Regions from separate parts of the Cryptosporangium sp. NPDC048952 genome, predicted to be linked through region 4. Evidence: riboswitches for the same ligand, from Rfam matches in the RefSeq annotation. Region 4 holds a riboswitch; each other region holds the start of a gene.
What was found. A riboswitch is a leader RNA that binds a small molecule or an ion and turns the genes downstream of it on or off. The one in region 4 is predicted to bind cobalamin.

Region 1 (3,278 bases), on a different contig from region 4:
TTGTTCTTCACCGCGGTGAGTTTGCTCGCGACCGGGTCGGACTCCAGGAACTTCACCTTCGCAGCGGCGCTGTCACCGTCGTCACCGCGGGTGAGGTCGGCCAGCACGAGCACGTCCGGATCGCGGTCGAGAATGCTTTCCCAGCCGGTCTCCGGCCAGAGCTGCTTGCTGTCGGCGAACGCGTTCTTCGCGCCGACCGCGTCGGTGACCAGGCCCGGTGTGCCGCAGCACCCGGCGATGTACGGCGTCTTCGTGCTGGAGTACCACCACGCCAGCGTGACGTCCTTCGCGTCGAGGCCGCCGGTCGCGGCGGCCATCCGCTGCCGTAGCGACGTGTTCAGGTCCGCGCCGCGGTCCTGCACGTCGAACAGGATGGAGAGGTCGCCGATCTCGCGGTAGAGATCGTCGATCGTCAGCGCGCGGGTCTGGGTGGCGTCCTGCCCGGTGCATTCGCTCGACGACAGGTACGTCGGGATCTTCACCTGGTCGAACTTCGCGCGGTCGGCGACGCCTTCGGCCGTGTAGGTGTACGCGAACGTCGTGTAGACGAAGTCCGGTTCCTCTTCGAGCAGCCGCTCGAACGACGGGAAGTCCTTGGAGATCCGCGGCACCTTCTCGTTGGCGGCCGCGAAGGCGGGCAGCACCGGGTCGCTCCACGAGGCCGTACCGGCCATCCGGTCCTCCAGGCCGAGCGAGAGCAACAGTTCGGACGCCGGTTGGCTGATCGAGACCGCCTTGTCGATCGGCCGGTCGATGGTCACCGTGCGTCCGCAGTTCTCGACGCTGATCGGGTAGTCGCCGTCGGGCGCCGTGGACTCGGCGTCCTGACCGCCGCAGGCCGCGAGGAGCAACAGGCTCGCGGCGAGCCCATGACGTAACCGCATGAGGTACCTCGTAGATCGCGGACCCGATCGCGAGGCCCGTAGCCGATCCGCCGCCCGAGTGGACGTCGGTCGCCAGCAGGTCTTCGGACTCGGGTTCGTCCGACCGCGGCGCCTTCCCAGGCGGGAAGCCCAGTGGCCAGTACCACGGCCGTCCCCCTCACCGCTGCGCGTCAGCCCCGGATTCGCACCGGGTTCCCTGACCCACCTCGTGGGTTGACTGGCTTCCCGACGGTAACACGCACGTCTTCAACGATTCTGTTGACGAAATGCAGGGCGCTTCGAAACGATGGCACCGAGCCGAACGAGGACGGGAGCCCCCGCATGTCCTATGTCCGCAACAAGCCGAGCATCTCCAGCGAAGCGGCAGCCGTGTTGATCGCCGCCGCACGCGCGAAAGCCGACGAGTTGGGCGTCGCGATGTCGATCGCGGTGGTCGACGAGAGCGGGGACCTCAAGGCATTCGACCGCATGGACGGTTCGGTGCACGTCTCCATCCAGCTCGCCCAGGACAAGGCGTTCACCGCGATCGGGTTCGGGCTGAGCTCGGACGGGTGGTACGACTTCATCAAGGACGACGGCCCACTGGCCCTGGGGGCGCCGGCCGCGATCGACCGGCTCGTGACGTTCGGTGGTGGCTATCCCGTGGTTCTCGACGGGGCGATCGTCGGTGGCATCGGGGTCAGCGGCGGCCACTACTCGCAGGACATGACGGTCGCCCAAGCCGGCCTCGCCGCCCTGGGTGACTGACCCCGAACTAGGCGTCAGATGGAGCCGGTGGCGCGGGCGGCGGCCCGCGCCGCCGCTGCCCGTACGGACGGCGCGAGCGCCTCGGCGATGCGGGCATAACCCGCACTGGAGGGGTGAAAACGGTCGGCGCTGAACAGCGACACGTCGGTGGCGAACCCGGCGGAAGTGTCCAGTGCGTGCGCGGCGATCACCGCGCCCGCCGCCTCGGCCGCCCGGATCTGCGCCTCCTGCAGCGCCAGGCTCGCGGCGCGCACCGTCGGACGCATCGGCACCGGCACCCACGGCACGACGCTCAGGTCGGGCGCCGGCGCCACGACGACCTCGGCGCCTGATTCGCGTAGCGCCCCGACCGCCGCCCCGAGCCGGGCGGCGGCTTGCTGCGGCGGCACCAGGCCCGTTAGGTCGTTCGCACCGATGACGACCAGTGCCAGATCCGGCTTCCACGCCACAGTGCGCTGCACCTGCGCGGCCAGGTCCTGGCTACGGGCCCCCGGCACGGCAAAGACACGGACGTCCGTCGGGTGGCCGTCCTCGATCAGACGTCGGGTCAGCCGCGCGGCGACGGTGTCGTCGGCGCGAGCCGCGCCCTGCCCGTAAGCGATCGAGTCGCCCAGTACGGCGAAAGAGAGTGCCACGTCCGGTCCAACGTTCCGCGACGGTCGGAATTGCTTACTGGATCGTGTGAGTTAAAGCTCACAGTACTAGCCGCTCGGCTAGCGGGTAGGCCGGAGGGAAGGCACGATCTGACTTGGTGTCGTCTCCGTTCCGACCGAGGATCCACATTGGCAACCCTGCTGTACCGACTCGGCCGCGGTTCGTTCCGCCGGCGCAAACTCGTGGTCGCCCTCTGGCTGGTGGTGCTCGTCGCCCTGGGTGGTGCGGCGGTTGCCTTCAAGGGCGCGACCACCAACGACTTCGCGTTACCGGGCACCGAATCGCAGCGTGCGCTCGACGCCCTGGCCCGTGAGTTCCCCGCGGCCAGCGGTGCCACCGGCACGATCGTCGTGGCTGCTCCGGAAGGCAAGACGCTCACCGATCCGTCGTTCGCGGCGGCGATCAAGGGCCTGGTGAAGGAGGCCGCATCGCTGCCGGGTGTGGTCGGTGCGGTGGATCCGTACAGCGCGCAGGCGCTCACCCCGGACGGTCGGTACGCGCTGATCCAGGTGCAGTTCGACAAGCGCGCCGACGAGGTCACCGAGGAAGAGCGCGCCGCCTACGAGGAGTCCGGGCAGGCCGCCTTGGATTCCGGGGTGCAGGTCGAGCACGGTGGCGAGGTCATGAGCTCGCCGCCGGAGGTCGGTGGTACCGAGGCGATCGGTGTGGTCATCGCCCTGGTCGTCCTGCTGATCACGTTCGGCTCGCTGGTCGCCGCCGGGATGACGATGCTCAACGCGCTGATCGGCGTCGGCGCCGGCATGGCCGGACTGTTCGCGCTCACCAGCGTGATCGAGTTGAACAGCACGGCGCCGATCCTTGCGCTGATGCTGGGTCTGGCCGTCGGTATCGACTACTCGCTGTTCATCACCTCGCGGCACCGCCAGCACCTGACCGAGGGCCTCGACCCCGAGGAGGCGGCGGGCCGGTCCGTCGGTACCGCCGGGTCCGCGGTCGTGTTCGCCGGCATCACGGTGATCATCGCGCTGGCCG
Region 2 (3,278 bases), on a different contig from region 4:
CCGTGGGCGCACGCTGCGCGAGGCCGAGGCCGAGGCCGAGGGCGACTGCGGCGTCGGCTCGGACGTCTGCGCGGGACTTGGCGCATCCCGGGAGACCCGTGCAGGCCGAAGCGCTCGCCCAGGGGGACGCCGGGTCGGTGATCAGCCCGGCGTCGGCCAACGTGGCCAGTGCCATCGGGTCCGCTCGCGGCAGCACCACACCCCGCCACGGAGTGACGATGATCTCCTCCCGAGCCACCGCGGCAATCACATCCATCTGCGCCCCACTCAACCGTCCCAGCGGCACCCCCACCGCCACCCCCACGTCCCGCGCTCCCGCGTGCGGCGCTCCCGCGTCGTCAGCGTGCGGCGCTCCCGCGCCATCAGCGTGCGGCGCTCCCGCGCCATCAGCGTGCGGCGCTCCCGCGCCATCAGCGTGCGGCGCTCCCGCGCCCGCCGGGTGCGGGGCCACGGCGACGACACCCAGGGGGGTGGACGCGGGAGGGCTCGGGGACTCGGGGGCCGACGGTTCGATGCGGGCGCACGCCAAGGACTCGTGCATTCGGCTCGCGACGCGCGGCACCGCGTCGTCGAGCTCGGAAAGACGCCAGGCCTTGGAGGCCTGAGCCGCGCGCTCGGCGAGAAAGCACCGCGCAGCGGCGATCAAGGCCGGAACGGCCTGGTCAGGACGAACCCGCAGACCGCTGTCGACGCCAGCCAACAGCACCGGGACGGTGTCCGAGCCGAGCAGAACGGTCACGTCGGCACCCAGCGAAATCACGTCCCGATCGGTGTCGATCGCGAACAGGAACCGTCCGGGCAGCTCGGCCAACTCCAACGAACCACACAGCGCACGATCGAGCGCGTCAACAACCCCGAAAACACCGCCGAGGGGCGACGCGACGATGTTCCGGACCCGTTCGTGCGTGGCCGAGGGAAGCAGTCCGACGTCAGCCAGCCGATCAGCGAGCGCGGACGAATCCGTCACGCCCCTGATCTGCAGATTCCCCCGCGACGTGAGCTCCAACGGGGCGAACGACCGCAACACGTTCCACTGGGTGAGGCTCACCACACCACCGGGGATCCGCACCCGCGCCAGGCCACCGTCCGCAGCCTCGTGCACCTGCAACGCGCCTGGGCAGCTGTCTGCAGCCTGGCGGAAGGGCACGGCGGTGGGCATAGTCCGGATGCTACGTGTCGCTCCGGTGATCCCCATTGGGCCCACTTGACGATTGGGACCCTGATCACCAGTGTTGAAAGGCCATGAGCGGTGTCAGGTGGAGGAAGCCGGTGTGAATCCGGCGCGGTCCCGCCACTGTTACCGGGGAGCGATCTCGCACTCGAAAGCCACTGCTGCGAAGCGGGAAGGCTGCGGGGGAGCGCCGATCCGGGAGCCAGGAGACTCCAGACGCCGCTGACCACGACCCGGGGCGCGGACCCCGAGTGAGGACGCCCTGCGTGATTCTGCTGCTCTCGACGTCGGACACGGACCTGCTCTCGGCGCGGGCGAGCGGCGCTGACTATCGGCTCGCGAACCCGGCGCGTGTTTCCGTCGACGACTTGCCGGGGCTGACCGACGGGGTCGACCTGGTCGTCGTCCGGATTCTCGGTGGGCGCCGGTTCTGGGAGGAGGGGCTCGACGCGCTCCTGGCCGGGTCGTTGCCGGTGATCGTGCTCGGTGGGGAGATCGCGCCGGACGCGGACCTGATGCAGCTCTCGACGGTGCCGGCGGGGGTCGCCGCCGAAGCGCACGGGTACCTCGCGCAGGGCGGCTCCGAGAACCTCACGCAGCTGCACAACTTCCTCAGCGACACCGTTCTCCTCACCGGCCTCGGGTTCGAGCCCGCCACCGAAATGCCCACCTGGGGCACCCTCGACCGCACCCCGAGCGCCACCGGAACAATCACCAAAGCACCCACCACCAAAGCGCCCACCACCGCGCCCACCACCAAAGCGCCCAGCGCCGCCGCGCCCAGTGCCGCCGCGGCCGCCGCCGCTGCGCCCGCCGCCGAAGGCGCCGCGGCAGAAGCGCCCGCCACCGAAGGCGCCGCCACCGAAGGCGCCGCCACCGAAGGCGCCGCGGCAGAAGGCGCCGCGGCAGAAGGCGCCGCGGCAGAAGCGCCGGCTGCGCCGCGGCCGACCGTCGCGGTGCTGTACTACCGCGCGCACCACATCGCCGGGAACACGTCGTTTGTCCACTCCCTCTGCGACGCGATCGAGAACGCCGGCGGGCAAGCGCTCCCCGTCTTCTGCGCGAGCCTCCGGACTGCGCCCGACGAGCTCCTCGCCACGCTGAAGAAGGCCGACGCTCTCGTCGTCACCGTGCTCGCCGCAGGCGGAACGAAGCCCGCCACGGTCAGCGCCGGCGGCGACGACGACGCCTGGGACGTGGGCGCACTCGCCGCCCTCGACGTCCCGATCCTGCAGGGCCTGTGCCTCACCAGCAGCCGCGCCACCTGGGACGCCAGCGACGACGGGCTCTCCCCACTGGACAATGCGACCCAGGTCGCGATCCCGGAGTTCGACGGCCGGATCATCACGGTCCCGTTCTCGTTCAAGGAGATCGACGCCGACGGCCTCACCGTCTACGTCGCCGACCCGGAACGGGCCGCGCGCGTGGCCGGCATCGCGGTCAAGCACGGCGTGCTCCGGCACATCGCGCCCGAGAACAAGAAAATCGCGCTCATGCTCAGCGCCTACCCCACCAAGCACGCCCGCGTCGGCAACGCGGTGGGCCTCGACACCCCGAAGTCCGCGGTGAAGCTCCTCCAAGCGCTCAAGGACGCCGGCTACGAGATCGGCGATCTCCCGGGCGTCGAAGCGCAGGACGGCGACGCGCTCATCCACGCGCTGATCAAGGCCGGCGGCCACGACACCGCCTGGCTCACCGAGGAGCAGCTCGCCGCGAACCCGGTGCGGATTCCGGCGGCCGAATACAAAAAGTACTTCGATTCCCTCGACGAAGCTCTCCGCGAGAAAATGGAGCGCCACTGGGGCCCGCCCCCCGGCGAGCTCTACGTCCACGACGGAGACATCGTCCTGGCCGCGCTCCGGGGCGAGAACGTCGTCGTGATGATCCAGCCGCCGCGGGGGTTCGGCGAGAACCCGGTCGCGATCTATCACGACCCGGACCTTCCGCCGAGCCACCACTACCTGGCCGCGTATCGCTGGCTCGCGTCCCAGTTCGGAGCCGACGCGGTCGTCCACCTGGGCAAACACGGCAACCTCGAGTGGTTGCCGGGCAAGACCGTCGGGATGTCGGCCGCCGACGGTTCCGACGCCGCCCTCGGTGACCTGCC
Region 3 (3,278 bases), on a different contig from region 4:
GGGCGGCGATCGGGGCCGCTGTCCGTGCTGCTGTCGGGGGCGCCGTCGCTCGTGTTGCTCTCGGTGGTGCCGTCGTCGGGGCCGTCGGGGCCGTTGGGGCCGTTGGGGCTGTTGGGGCCGTCGTCGGGACCGTTGGGACCGTCGTCGGGACCGTTGGGACCGTCCGGGTCGTCGTCGGGGTCGTCGTCGGCGGCTTCCTGGAGGGCTTTGTCGAGCTGGTCCTGGTCCAGGCCGGGTGCGTCGAACGGGTTACGGCGGCGCCGGTGCGGCAACGCGAGTTCGGCGGCGCGCCGGATGTCGTCGTCCGTGACGTGGTCCCGCCCATTCCACGCCGCCAGCGTGACGGCCGTCCGCGCGGTGACGAGGTCGGCCCGGAGCCCGTCCACGTCGAACGCGGCGCACACGGCCGTGATCCGGCGCAGGGCGGCATCGCTCAGAGTGACGTCAGCCAGACGGGCGCGCGCCTCGACGATGCGTTCGGCGAGCTCGGCGTCGGCGTCGGCCCAGCGGGCTGCGAAGCCTTCGGGGTCGGCCTCGTAGGCCAGCCGCCGCCGCACGACCTCGGCCCGTTCGGCGGGCCGGCGGCTCGCCGTGACCTCCACCGTCAGACCGAAGCGGTCGAGCAACTGCGGACGCAGCTCGCCTTCCTCCGGGTTCATGGTGCCGACGAGCAGGAACCGCGCCGCGTGCCGCACCGAGACGCCGTCACGCTCGACGTACGCGCGGCCCATGCCGGCGGCGTCGAGGAGCGTGTCGACCAGGTGGTCGGCGAGCAGGTTGACCTCGTCCACGTACAGGACGCCCCGGTGCGCGGCCGCGAGCAACCCGGGCTGGTACGCCCGCACCCCCTCGGTGAGCGCCCGCTCCAGATCGAGCGCCCCCACCAGCCGATCCTCGGTGGCCCCCACCGGCAACTCCACCAACCGCGCGGGGCGCGTTTCGGCGGCCACGCCTCCAGCCGAGGCGCCGACGCCATCCGGGCCTGCGGGCGCCGGGAGATGCGGGCCGTCGGGGCATTGGGGGTCGGGGGCGGCCGGGTCGCAGGCGAAGCGGCAGCCGGTCACCACCGTGATGGGTGGGAGCAGGGCGTGCAGCGCCCGGACGACCGTCGACTTCGCAGTGCCCTTCTCGCCCCGGGCGAGCACACCACCGATAGCAGGCGAAACGGCGTTGAGCGTCAACGCCAAACGGAGGTCGTCCAGACCGACGACCGCGGAGAACGGGTACGGCGGAGTCACCCGCCGATCACGCACGAGGGCATGCCAGGATCCTTCCCGCGGGTGTCCACGCCCGCGTGTGCGATGGCCTGCGAGCAGGCTCGCAGGGAGCGGACGCAGTGTCCTGGCTCCCGGATCGAAGCGTGTCCTCGGCCTTCCAGCCGTTACCGGCCGTGACCATTGAGTGAGGTCGGCTCCCCGGTGACAGTGGCGGGACCGCGCCGGATTCTCACCGGTCTTCCTGCCCTCCGCTCGCCGTAACTGTGACTCACCACGTCCCCATCGTCAAAGGTGCGAGACGTGCGTCACCGCCGTCCGGGCGCCCGCGCTTCCTCGCTCACGGCGCGACAGTGAGCAGCCTCAAAGGCGCAACGCGGCCGAGTCACGGCGGGCCGCGGTCAGCTCCGCTTCCACCTCTTCGTCGGTGAGCTGCGGAAAGTCCCGGTAGTGGTACCCGACCGCGCGGAACTCCGGCGGCGCGCTCACGCACACCACGGCGTCCGCCTCGACGCCGAGGATGATCACGGCCTGCGGTGCGCACACCGGCGCCGCGAACACCAGGTGCGCGGGCCGCAGCGCCCGCAACGACCGCAGCGCGGCCCGTGCGGTGGCACCGGTCGCGAGCCCGTCGTCCACCACGACCACCGTGCGCCCCTCCACCACCGGCGCCGGTCGACCGCCCCGGTACCGCTCGGTGCGTCGCACCGCCTCGGCTCGTTCCCGCTCGACGTCAGGCTGGAGTTCCTGCAACGTGAGGCCCACCTGGCCGAGCAGTCCCTCGTCGAACAGCGCGGGGCCGTCGACGGTCACGGCGCCGACGCCGAGCTCGCGGTGCCACGGCACCCCGATCTTGCGCGAGACGACGACGTCCAGCTCGCCGTGGACCGCGGCGGCCACGGTCCGCGCGATCGGGACGCCACCGCGCGGCAGCCCCAGCACGAGGGGCACCTCGTGCTCCTTCAGGTGTTCGGCGACGGCGACCGCCAGCGCACGGCCCGCCTCCGCCCGGTCAGCGAAGTAGTCCGACATGTCGCACCTCCGGTTACCGCGGGTTACCCCGATAACCGGCGTCACACGCCTCCGAGACCACGTTCGCGGGCCAGGAGCAGCGCTTCTGCGCGGCTCGGTACCCCGAGTTTCGTCAACACGTTCGCGACGTGGTTGCGCACGGTCTTCGGGCTCAGGACGAGACGGCGGGAGATCGTGGTGTTGTCGTAGCCCCGGGCCACGAGGTCGAGCACCTCGCGTTCGCGGTCGGTGAGTTCGGGGAACGACACCGGGCCGGTGGTGCGGGCGCCGGACAGGTAGCTGATGGCCTGAGCGGCGACCTGTGGGCCGAGGATCACCTCGCCGTTCGCGACCGCTCGCACGGCCCGTTCGACCTCGGTGGGGGTCGCGCCCTTCAGCAGGTAGCCGCGGGCTCCCGCGCGCACCGAGGCCACCACCGACTCGTCGTCCTCGAGCATCGTGACGACCAGGATCCTCAGGTCGGGTAGCCGCCGGAGCAGTTCCCGGGTGGTCTCGACGCCGGAGTCGTCGCCCAGGTGCAGGTCCATGACGACGACGTCGACACCCGGTCCGATCACCGCGAGCGCCTCGGCCCGCGAAGCCGCCTGCGCCACGACCTCGACCCCGTCGAGGCTGCTCAGCAGCGCCGCCATCCCGAGTCGGAACACCGGATGGTCATCCACCACCCCAACCCGAATCCTCACACCGCCGCCGGGGCCGCCGGGGCCGCCGGAGCCACCGGAGCCGCCGGAGCCACCGGGGCCACCGCCGGCGGGGCCCGGGGCGTGGGGGGCGCCGTGGGTGGGAGGCGTCATGCGACGCCTAGCGGCAGGCCAGCCGCGACGCGGGTTCCGCCGGCGGCCGTCGGCTCGACGCACAGCGTGCCGCCCTGCTCTTCGGCGCGCTCGCGCATCGAGCGGGTGCCGACCCCGGGCACGGCGCCGGGCCGGACTCCCGTGCCGTCGTCCTCGACGACGATCCGAAGGGCCTCCGCGTCGGCCACGACCTCCACCGAACAACCGGAAGCGCTCGCGTGCCGCGCGACGTTCATCA
Region 4 (3,278 bases):
TTCGCGGGGTGAACACCGCCCGCAGGGGTCGGTTGAAAAGAATTCATTGGCACGCCTCACACGACTCGGGGTTTTCCAGGGAGCAGGCGATCGCCTCTTCGGGCGTCACGGTGGCTGCGGCCGGCGCGGCCACCGTGGCCTGCTGGATCCTCGTCGCGGGCCGCGAGCGAAGGTAATAGGTGCTCTTGAGGCCCGCCTTCCACGCGTAGCTGTACATCGACGAGAGCTTGCCGATCGTCGGCGACGCCAGGAACAGGTTCAGCGACTGCGACTGGTCGACGAACGGCGCCCGGGCGGCGGCGAGGTCGATCAACGCGCGCTGCGGCAGCTCCCACGCCGTGCGGTACAGGTCCCGCACCTCGGCCGGAAGCCCCGTGATCCCCTGCACCGACCCGTCCGCCTGCTTGATCGCATTGCGCACCGCAGAAGTCCACAGTCCACGAGCTTTCAATTCACGGACCAGAGCCGTGTTGATCTGCAGGAACTCCCCCGACAGCGTCTCGCGCTTGAACAGGTTCGACACCTGCGGTTCGATGCACTCGTAACAGCCGGCGATCGACGCGATCGTTGCGGTCGGGGCGATCGCGATCAGCAGCGAGTTACGCAGACCGGTGTCGGCAACGCGAGCACGCAACGCCTCCCACCGCTCCCCCGAGGTCTCCACACCCCACAGATCCGGCTGGAGATCGCCGCGCGCCGCGCGGGTGTCCGCGAACGCCGGGTGCACCCCGAACTCGGCGGCCAGGTCGGCGGAGGCCTCCAGCGCGGTCAGGTAGACCTCCTCGGCGATTTTCGTCGAGAGCGATCGAGCCGAAGGCGAATCGAATGGCAGACCCAACGCGAAGAAGACGTCCTGCAGCCCCATCACCCCCAGCCCCACCGGGCGCCAGCGGGGGTTGCTGGCCGCCGCCTGGGGCGTCGGATAGAAGTTGATGTCGATGACCCGGTCGAGGAACAGGACGGCGGTCCGGACCGTCGATCGGAGCCGATCCCAGTCGAGGTCGGACCCGACCACGTGCGCGGCCAGGTTCACCGAACCGAGGTTGCACACCGCGGTCTCGTCGTCGCTGGACACCTCGACGATCTCGGTGCACAGGTTCGACAGGTGCACGACGTTCCCGGGCACCGCGGTCTGGTTCGCCAGCCGGTTCGACGCGTCCTTGAACGTCATCCATCCGTTGCCGGTCTGGGCGAGCGTCCGCATCATCTTGCCGTAGAGGTCACGGGCCTTGACCTGCCGGACGAATCGGCCCGCGGCCTCGGCAGCCTCGTACGCGGTGTCGAACTCCGCGCCCCACAGGTCCGGGAACGCGGGGAACTCGTCCGGGTCGAACAGCGACCAGATCCCGTCCTCCTCGACCCGGCGCATGAACAGGTCCGGGATCCAGTTCGCCAGGTTCAGGTTGTGCGTGCGCCGGGCGTCCTCGCCGGTGTTGTCGCGCAGCTCGAGGAACTCCTCGACGTCCGGGTGCCACGGCTCGAGGTAGACGCAGGCCGCACCCTTGCGGCGTCCGCCCTGGTTGACGGCCGCCACTGAGGCGTCCAACGTCCGGAGGAAAGGGACGATGCCGTTGGACTGGCCGTTCGTGCCGCGGATCAGCGCACCCCGGCCACGGACGCGGGAGAAGCCGATCCCGATGCCACCGGCGAACTTCGACAGGTTCGCGACCTGCGCGTACCGCTGGTAGATCGAGTCGAGCTCGTCCTTCGGGGAGTCGACCAGGTAGCAGCTCGACATCTGGGTGTGGCGCGTGCCGGAGTTGAACAGCGTCGGCGAGCTGGGCAGGTACGCCAGCGACGCCAGCAGCCGGTAGAAGCCGATCGCTTCGTTGGCCGTGTGCGACAGGCCGCAGGCCACCCGGAGCAGCCAGTACTGCGGTGTCTCCACGACGAGTCGCGCGTGCGGATGCCGCAGCAGGTAGCGGTCGGCCACGGTGCGCAGCCCGAAGTACTCGAAGCGCAGGTTGTTGGACTCGTCGATCGCGTCGTCGAGCTTGCGGGCATTGGCCGCCACGAACGCGGCGGTTTCGTCGCCGATCAGGCCTTCGGCGTGCCCGAGCGCGATCGACTGACTGAACGAAGCAATGCCCTGACCACGGACTTCCTTGTCGAGGAAGCCGGCGAGCAACCGCGCGGCGAGCCGGGAGTACTGCGGCTCCTCGCCGATCATCTCCGCCGCGGTCTGGATCGAAAGCTGGTCGAGCTCGGCGGTGGTGGCGCCGTCGTACAGGCCACTGATCGTCTTCGTGGCGACGCGCAGCGGATCGACGTCGGTGAGATCGTCGGCCCACCGCTCGACCGCACGGACGATCTTGCTGACGTCGACCGGCTCGGGCCGACCGTTCCGTTTGACGATGCGCATCTGGGGGCGGCGCTGGGCAGGCGCGACCTCGGCGGTTGTCACAACTCTCTCCTCGCGAGTACGTCCCGGAACGAGGACACGCGAGGACAGACACCATCGGCGCACAGCGGCGTGCGGGGTTGGCGTCAGCCGTCCCACGCGGCCTCGGACCGCCGGACCGTGATCGGTCCGGCGCGCTGGCAGGTCTTCGGACTCGTGAGCTGTGCGTGCCCGGCCGGGCCGGTCGCGCCGCGAGGCGCGAATCACGCGTGCCTACTGGCCGTCGCTTCCCAGGCGCGTTCTGCGCCCAGTGCTTGGTTGACGGCGGTCGTTCCCACTTACCGCTGCGGGGCAGTCCCGGATTCCCACCGGGTTCCCTGTTGCCACGACCGATCTGGAGGATCGGCCGAACCAGCTGCGAGAGCCACCATATATAGGCCCGCCACAGAAGTCACACCCAACATCTCGTGTCGGCGTGTCAGCCGAGTACACAGTCGCCGCACACCGGGCGGGGTGGGCCGGGGCTGACGCGGTAGATCAGGCAGCAGCTTCCCCGGCGGAAGCCGTCGCCGACGTCCGGGGCCGGGATCCCCCAGGGGGCGCGCCGGAGCAGCGCGTTCGCGAAGGGCACCGCGCGATCGGCGTACGCGGGGCCCAGCATCGTCACCGAGCTGTTCAGAGCCGACGCACTGTTGTCCCACAGGATCGCCGGCGCGATCGGGCACGTGGTCGCCGCCGCCGACGTCATCCCGACGACGAGCGGCACGACGGAGTCGGTGAACGCATCGAGGAGACCCGCCGCAGGCACCCGGGTCACCGAAGCAGCGAACGACAGCGGCACCATCCCGCCGAGCACCGGCTGCCACCAGATATCGGCAGACGGAACCGCCGACGAGGTCACGGCCAGCGCGAACGCCGGCGCCAGCACCCGCGCGAC

Region 1: linked by a shared signal. The riboswitch ahead of ACGFY5_RS07245 (ABC transporter substrate-binding protein) and the one ahead of ACGFY5_RS11850 (ribonucleoside-diphosphate reductase subunit alpha) in region 4 are both predicted to bind cobalamin.
Region 2: linked by a shared signal. The riboswitch ahead of cobN (cobaltochelatase subunit CobN) and the one ahead of ACGFY5_RS11850 (ribonucleoside-diphosphate reductase subunit alpha) in region 4 are both predicted to bind cobalamin.
Region 3: linked by a shared signal. The riboswitch ahead of ACGFY5_RS06115 (putative cobaltochelatase) and the one ahead of ACGFY5_RS11850 (ribonucleoside-diphosphate reductase subunit alpha) in region 4 are both predicted to bind cobalamin.

Annotation. Positions count from the first base shown of each region.
Region 1 covers NZ_JBICTY010000001.1:1,528,818-1,532,095, forward strand. The annotation lists gene ACGFY5_RS07245 (ABC transporter substrate-binding protein) at 1-884, opposite strand, end outside; cobalamin riboswitch at 941-1,121, opposite strand; gene ACGFY5_RS07250 (heme-binding protein) at 1,206-1,631, shown strand; gene ACGFY5_RS07255 (SGNH/GDSL hydrolase family protein) at 1,646-2,266, opposite strand; gene ACGFY5_RS07260 (MMPL family transporter) at 2,414-3,278, shown strand, end outside.
Region 2 covers NZ_JBICTY010000001.1:749,821-753,098, forward strand. The annotation lists gene ACGFY5_RS03465 (precorrin-3B synthase) at 1-1,159, opposite strand, end outside; cobalamin riboswitch at 1,260-1,384, shown strand; gene cobN (cobaltochelatase subunit CobN) at 1,438-3,278, shown strand, end outside.
Region 3 covers NZ_JBICTY010000001.1:1,297,518-1,300,795, reverse strand. The annotation lists gene ACGFY5_RS06115 (putative cobaltochelatase) at 1-1,238, opposite strand, end outside; cobalamin riboswitch at 1,335-1,461, opposite strand; gene ACGFY5_RS06110 (phosphoribosyltransferase) at 1,578-2,246, opposite strand; gene ACGFY5_RS06105 (response regulator) at 2,288-3,040, opposite strand; gene ACGFY5_RS06100 (histidine kinase) at 3,037-3,278, opposite strand, start outside.
Region 4 covers NZ_JBICTY010000002.1:783,654-786,931, forward strand. The annotation lists gene ACGFY5_RS11850 (ribonucleoside-diphosphate reductase subunit alpha) at 44-2,362, opposite strand; cobalamin riboswitch at 2,523-2,772, opposite strand; gene ACGFY5_RS11855 ((2Fe-2S)-binding protein) at 2,820-3,278, opposite strand, start outside.